Aminobacter aminovorans: one gene and its partner. The protein of the gene in region 1 interacts with the protein of each later gene in a pairwise test. Links are inferred from orthologs where the notes say so. Each region holds a gene or a part of one and is shown in the gene's direction. Other genes may lie near its edges. The genes, in order: nth and mdeB.

The links.
Region 2: the proteins of nth (region 1) and mdeB interact in binary tests that used the Escherichia coli proteins (3 or more experiments, as listed by UniProt). The link is inferred for Aminobacter aminovorans from one-to-one orthologs.

Annotation. Positions count from the first base shown.
Region 1 is NZ_UFSM01000001.1:212,115-215,287, reverse strand. The notes cover bases 116-2,971. They hold nth (endonuclease III), read left to right. Parts: upstream 116-1,071; coding sequence 1,072-1,872; downstream 1,873-2,971. Other genes in these bases: DY201_RS01035 (GNAT family N-acetyltransferase), read left to right, coding at 2,794-2,971; DY201_RS01040 (YdeI/OmpD-associated family protein), read left to right, coding at 2,437-2,664; DY201_RS01045 (DUF2214 family protein), read right to left, coding at 1,866-2,306; DY201_RS01055 (DUF2244 domain-containing protein), read right to left, coding at 555-1,049; DY201_RS01060 (methylated-DNA--[protein]-cysteine S-methyltransferase), read right to left, coding at 116-492. Outside these bases: more of DY201_RS01060, read right to left, coding at 1-115; more of DY201_RS01035, read left to right, coding at 2,972-3,173. UniProt on the Escherichia coli protein: DNA repair enzyme that has both DNA N-glycosylase activity and AP-lyase activity. The DNA N-glycosylase activity releases various damaged pyrimidines from DNA by cleaving the N-glycosidic bond, leaving an AP (apurinic/apyrimidinic) site.
Region 2 is NZ_UFSM01000002.1:95,004-98,575, reverse strand. The notes cover bases 185-3,439. They hold mdeB (alpha-ketoglutarate dehydrogenase), read left to right. Parts: upstream 185-545; coding sequence 546-3,239; downstream 3,240-3,439. Other genes in these bases: DY201_RS24990 (2-oxo acid dehydrogenase subunit E2), read left to right, coding at 3,273-3,439; DY201_RS25000 (Lrp/AsnC family transcriptional regulator), read right to left, coding at 185-400. Also shown: more of DY201_RS25000, read right to left, coding at 1-184; more of DY201_RS24990, read left to right, coding at 3,440-3,572. UniProt on the Escherichia coli protein: Component of the pyruvate dehydrogenase (PDH) complex, that catalyzes the overall conversion of pyruvate to acetyl-CoA and CO(2).

The DNA of each region.
Region 1 (3,173 bases):
GCGCTCTTCTCCGGCGTCGTTGAACGACAGGCCGGCGAGACCGCGGTCGGTGACCATGACGAGCGCCACGCCGAAGGGCGAAATGTGGAAGCCGTAGCGGATCGTGAGGCCTGCGCCACGCGTCTTGTAGTCCCCCGGCGACATCGCTTCATGGGTGACGAACAGGTCGTGCAGGCGGCCCGGTCCCGACATGCCGACTTCGAACGAGGTTTCGAGCAGCGGCAGACCGTCATCGAGCAGCTTCCGGGCGTGGTCGAGTGTCACCGCCTGCAGGAAGGCTTTCGGCGACAGGCCGGCCCAGCGGCTGAACAGCTTCTGCAGGCTTGTCGGCGTTTCGCCGACCGCGGAGGCCAGCGCCTCAAGCGAAGGCTGGTCGCGATAGTCGAGGCTGATCTTCTCGATCACCCGGCGCACAGTCTCGTATTCCGAGCCGGTCGGGGTAATGTCGTGCTGCAATGTGGCAATGGGCTTCATCTGCGTCTGGGCGTTCATGGCTTGATCTCCTTGGACGCCAATATCGCGTTGGCCGTGGGTATTTCCCACCCGATTCCTGCTCATCTGCTCCTTGCGGTTGCAAGAGCCCGCGAAAACGCAGTGGCAAAGCTCTCGCGATCGTCGGGATTGAGGAAACTGCCGATCGCGACGCTTTTTTCACGCGTCTCGACGGCCATGTCGGTGATGCCGATCTCGTCATGACGTGAAACTTGGAATCGTGCCCAGAACGGATTGAAGTGATATTGCTCCGATTTGCCTGAAGGGGCGGTCTTCACGATGTCCAGGCTGGTGCGGGAGACGCTGACTTCCTCGCGGGCACGGGCGGCGCGATAGTTGAGCCGGAAGGCGACATATAGGGCTGCAATATCGAGGCCGAGGAAACCGAAGATCGGCCAGGCACCGTGGCTCAGGAGGATGGCGCCGATGACGATCCAGCCGGAGGTAAGCGTACCCATCAGGATCAGAAAGCCGGTGCGCCCGAGCGAGCGGTGCGGCAACAGAAGAGCTTTGAAGAAGGGCTCGTCGGCAACAAAACTGGCGTTTGTCTCGCTCATGACGACTAATTATAGAGAGGCGATGAAAAACCCCAAGCCCAAAGATAAGCCAAAGGCCTCGCCCAATGGTCGCATGTCGACCACTGGCGCCAAGCCACGTGCCAAGCGCCGCCGTTCGCTCTACTCGGCGGCAGAAGTAAGCGAGATCTTTCGCCGCTTTTCGGTCCAGCGGCCTGAGCCCAAGGGCGAGCTCGAGCACGTCAATGCGTTCACGCTGCTGGTAGCCGTGGTGTTGTCGGCGCAGGCGACCGACGCCGGCGTTAACAAGGCGACGCGCACGCTGTTTGCCATCGCCGATACGCCCGAGAAGATGTTGGCGCTGGGTGAGGAGAGCGTCGGCCAGCACATCCGCACCATCGGCTTGTGGCGCAACAAGGCCAAGAACGTGATCGCCCTGTCCGAGGCGCTGATCCGCGACCATGGCGGCGAGGTGCCCGACGACCGCGACCAGCTCGTCGAACTGCCCGGCGTCGGCCGCAAGACCGCCAATGTCGTCCTCAACATGGCCTTCGGCCAACACACCATGGCCGTCGACACCCATATCCTGCGCATCGGCAACCGTATCGGGCTGGCACCTGGCAAAACACCCGAGCAGGTCGAAGATACGCTGGTGAAGATCATCCCCGATGAATTCATGCGTCATGCCCATCACTGGCTGATCCTGCATGGCCGTTATGTCTGCAAGGCGCGCAAGCCCGATTGCTGGCGTTGCGTCATCGCCGACATTTGCAAGTCTCCGGAAAAGTCGACGAGCGAACCGGCGCCGCTGGTGCCTCTCGACGACATCGATCCGATCGAGGTCGCGGAAGCGGCGGCTCAGTAGCCGCGCGCCATAGCTGCGGCAAGGATCGGAATGAGAGCGAAAACGGCGATCTCGGCCTTGAGGAAACTGCGCACCCTGGCGATCTCGGCGTCCGGAACGACGTAAGCCTCGCCACCGCCGGCCCCGCGCCAGCGCGCGATGCGGATCGTAGGTGCGATGGACAGCAGCCCGACTGCCGCGAAAGCCACCATCTTGGCCCAGAAGGTCGGGTTGTAGATATAGAACTCCCAGCCCTTCAGCCCGAAATAGACACGCGACGCGCCGATGAGCACCAGCAGTGCTGCCAGTCCACCATAGACCGCGTCGATGCGTCCGAGCAGTGCGAGATTGCGCCGGCCGAGTCCGGGGCGAACCAGTATCACCTCGGCAGCGAGCACGCCCGCAAGGGTGAATGCCAGAAGGTGGTGAATGATGGTCAGGATAATGTCAGTCATCAGTGCCTCGTGATGCGACTCGCCGCGGCACCCTAGCAACGGACCCAGGGCAAGCATATGACGAGGCAAATGTCAGCTGTCTGTCACTTGTCGAATTGACGACGAGACTGAGGAAATACACGTTTCGACCATGGCGCTGACGCGACAGATCAATCCGATGACTGACTGGGTCCGCGGCGAACTTGTTTCACGTGGTCTGACCGAGGCATATGAGGCGCGGCCCGACTACCAGCGCAACGACTATCTCGGCTGGATCAGCCAGGCCAAACTCGAAACGACGCGCCGCAAACGGCTGGACAAGATGCTCGTCGAACTCGCGCGCGGCAGCGTCTGCATGCGGATGGTCTGGAGCGGCTAGAGCAAGGTCCCGAAAGCGGGCATGACACATAGAAGTCAGCGCGCTGGCGGACAGCGTTGCCATGTTCTGGCCTGCTGACTGCCCGATCATCTGTGCTAGACCGGCGTCCATCGTTCACGGAGCATCTCGATGGCCGCCTTTTCCCTTGCCGACATTCCCGTCATCGAGACCGAGCGCACCATCCTGCGGCCGCATCGCATCGACGACTTCGATGCCTATGCCGCGATGTGGGCCGATCCGGTCGTTACCCGCTTCATCGCCAAGCCGCGGACGCGAGAGGAAAGCTGGCAGCGCTTCCTGCGCCACGCCGGCTCCTGGTCGCTGATCGGTTATGGATTCTGGGCCGTCGAGGAAAAGGCCAGCGGCCGCTTCATCGGCGAGTGCGGCTTCCATGACCTGAAGCGGGAAATCGTCCCTTCGATCGAAGGCATTCCCGAGGCTGGCTGGGGTTTTGCCGCCGACATGCATGGCAAGGGCATTGCGAGCGAGACAGTTGGCGCTTTCGTGCG
Region 2 (3,572 bases), on another replicon or contig:
TGGCGACACCGCGCGTCTTGGACAGGCGGTCGACGATGAAATGCTGGAGCGCAACCGTGTCCCGCACGACAACGCGCAGCAGATAGTCGGAATCGCCGGTCATCAGATAGCACTCCATGACCTCGGGAAAGCCGGCCATCGCCGCCTCGAAAACATCGAGCAATGCCTCGGTCTGCTTCTCCAGTGTCACCTGGATGAAGACGCTGACATCAGCGCCCAGCAGCATCGGATCGAGAAGGGCGACGCGACGGGTTATGATGCCCGCCTCGTCAAGTGCGCGCACGCGGGCAAGGCACGGGGAGGCCGACAGCCCGACGCGCGCGGCAAGCTCGGCGTTTGTCAGGCTGGCGTCCTCCTGGATTTCCGAGAGGATACGCATGTCTATCGCGTCGAGATGCATGTGCAGCATATCCTGCTGAATGGAAAATACACTGCAGCATTATCTGCTGCATTTGCCGAAATTTGCAACACCTTCGGCAGGAAATGCCGGAGCCTTGCCGCTATCCTCGCGCGCAAGTGGAAATTCAAGGAGCTGGAGCGCCATCATGCTCACCAAGACCCCGTCCGCCCCCATCGGTGATGCCAGCGCCGGATTTGACGGCGACCCGCAGGAGACAGCCGACTGGCTGGCCTCGCTCGAGTCCTTGTTCGTCAGTTCGGGCGGCACGCGGGCCGAATTCATCCTCGGAGAACTCGACCGCAAGGCCAAGGAACTCGGCATCGTGCATGAGCCGCTGCCGTATTCACCCTATCGCAACAGCATTTCGCTCGAAAAGCAGCCGCCGTTCCCAGGCGATCTTGGCATGGAGGAACGCATCACCGCGATCATCCGCTGGAACGCGCTGGCGATGGTGGTGAAGGCCAACAAGGCCTATGGCGAGCTCGGCGGCCACATCGGCAGCTATGCCTCTGCAGCGGAGATCTTCGAGGTCGGCTTCAACCACTTCTTTCGCGCCGACACTGGTGCGGGCGACGGGGACGTCGTGTTTTTCCAACCGCATTCGGCGCCAGGCGTGTATGCGCGCGCCTATCTGGAAGGGCGGCTTTCGGAAGAGCATCTCCAGCATTACCGCCAGGAGATCGGCGGCACCGGCCTGTGCTCCTATCCGCATCCCTGGCTGATGCCCGACTTCTGGCAGGTGCCGACAGGGTCAATGGGCATCGGTCCGATCACCGCGGTCTACCAGGCCCGCTTCATGCGCTACCTCAACGACCGGAGCCTCGCCGATACCGAGGGTCGCCACGTCTGGGGGGTGTTCGGTGACGGCGAGATGGACGAGCCGGAATCGATCGCCGGCCTGTCGATCGCGGCACGTGAAAAGCTCGACAACCTGACCTTCATCATCAATTGCAACCTGCAGCGGCTCGACGGCCCGGTGCGCGGCAATGGCCAGATCATCCAGGAACTGGAAAGCACTTTCCGCGGGGCGGGTTGGAACGTCATCAAGGTGCTGTGGGGTTCGGAGTGGGACGCGCTGTTTGCACGCGACACCCAGCACGCGCTGCTCCGTCGATTTGCCGCCACCGTCGATGGCAAGTACCAGACGCTCGGCGCCAAGGATGGAGCTTACAACCTGGCGCACTTCTTCGAGGAGGATCCCGAGGTCAAGGCGCTGGTCGCCCATATGTCGGACAGCGACATCGACGCGCTGAAGCGCGGTGGTCACGACTTCCGAAAGTTGTTTGCGGCCTTCGAGGCGGCAAGGGCCACCAAGGGTCGGCCGACTGTCATCCTGGCCAAGACCAAGAAGGGTTTTGGCATGGGCGCTGCCGGCGAGTCACGCATGACGGTGCATCAGTCAAAGAAGCTCGACGTTGAAGCCCTGCTGGCTTTCCGCGACCGCTTTGCCTTGCCGATCAGCAACGAGCAGGCAGAGCAGGTCACGTTCTACAAGCCGGCTGAAGACAGCGCCGAGCTCAACTATCTCCGGGCGCGCCGCGAGGCGCTTGGAGGCTACCTGCCGGCGCGTCGCCGAACAGCCGATCGGGTGGCGATACCACCGCTGGCAAGCTACGCCGATTTCGCTCTCAATGCCGAGGGTAAGGAGATGTCGACGACCATGGCCGCGGTCAGGTTGCTTGGCAACATGATCAAGGACAAGGAGATCGGGCCGCGCATCGTGCCGATCGTCGCCGACGAGGCGCGTACCTTCGGCATGGCCAATCTGTTCCGCCAGGTCGGCATCTATTCGCCGGTCGGCCAGCTCTACGAGCCCGAGGATGCCGGCTCGATGCTGTATTACAAGGAGGCCAAGAACGGGCAACTGCTCGAGGAGGGTATCACCGAGGCCGGCGCAGTCTCGTCCTGGGTGGCTGCCGCCACGTCCTACAGCGTGCACAACCTCGCCATGCTGCCGGTCTACATCTACTATTCGATGTTTGGCTTCCAGCGTGTCGGCGATCTGATCTGGGCAGCGGCCGACCAGCGCTCGCGCGGCTTCCTGATCGGGGCGACCGCAGGCCGGACCACGCTGGCCGGCGAAGGCTTGCAGCACCAGGATGGATCGAGCCTTCTCGTTGCGTCGACCGTTCCAAACTGCCGCGCCTATGACCCGACCTTCGCCTATGAGCTGGCGGTCATTCTCGACCATGGCGCCCGCGCCATGATGGAAGAGGGCAGGGACGAGTTCTATTACGTCACTGCGATGAACGAGAACTACGCCCAGCCGTCGATGCCGGCAGGCGTCGAGGCCGACATCATCAAGGGGCTCTACCGGATCGCCAGCCACAAGCCCAAGAAGAGTGCCGGGCACGTTCGCTTGCTCGGTTCCGGCACCATCCTCCCGCAGGTGATCGAGGCAGCACAGATGCTCGCCAACGATTGGGACGTCGCCTCGGAAGTGTGGAGCGCCACCAGCTTCTCCGAACTGTCGCGCGACGCAAGGGAAGCGGATCGACACAACCGTTACAACCCGCTCGCTGAGCCAGTGGTCAGTCATCTCGCCGGGTGCCTGCCGGGCACGGCGCCTATCATCGCTGCCACCGACTATGTCCGCGCCTATCCGCAACTGATTGCGTCATACGTCGAGGCGCCGTTCACCGCGCTCGGCACCGACGGCTTCGGTCGTAGCGACACGCGTGCCGCGCTGCGCGACTTCTTCGAGGTCGATCATCGCCACATCGCGGTGGCTGCCCTTGCAGCACTCGCCACCGAAGGTTCTGTGACGCGTCAGACGGTTGCCGATGCCATCGCCCGCTACAGTCTTGATGCCGCGATCGATGCGCCTTGGTTGCGCTGATCGGGGTCGAGTTCCAGTTCTGAAAGAGTTGATATGAGCCAGCAGATGGAAGTCAGGTTGCCTGACATAGGCGACTACAAGAATGTGCCGGTCGTCGAATTCCTGGTGAAGCCGGGCGACGTGGTGGCGGTCGAAGACCCGCTGATGACGGTCGAATCCGACAAGGCAACGATGGAGATTCCGGCGCCTTTTGCCGGAACCGTCAGGGAGTTCGCAGTGGCGCTCGGCAGCCGCGTGTCGCAGGGCGCGCTGCTGCTGACCATCGATGCGACCGCGCCGGCCACGGTGCCTTCGGCAGCCACGCCAGAAACCAAAAAGACCGAAGCCGCTGCC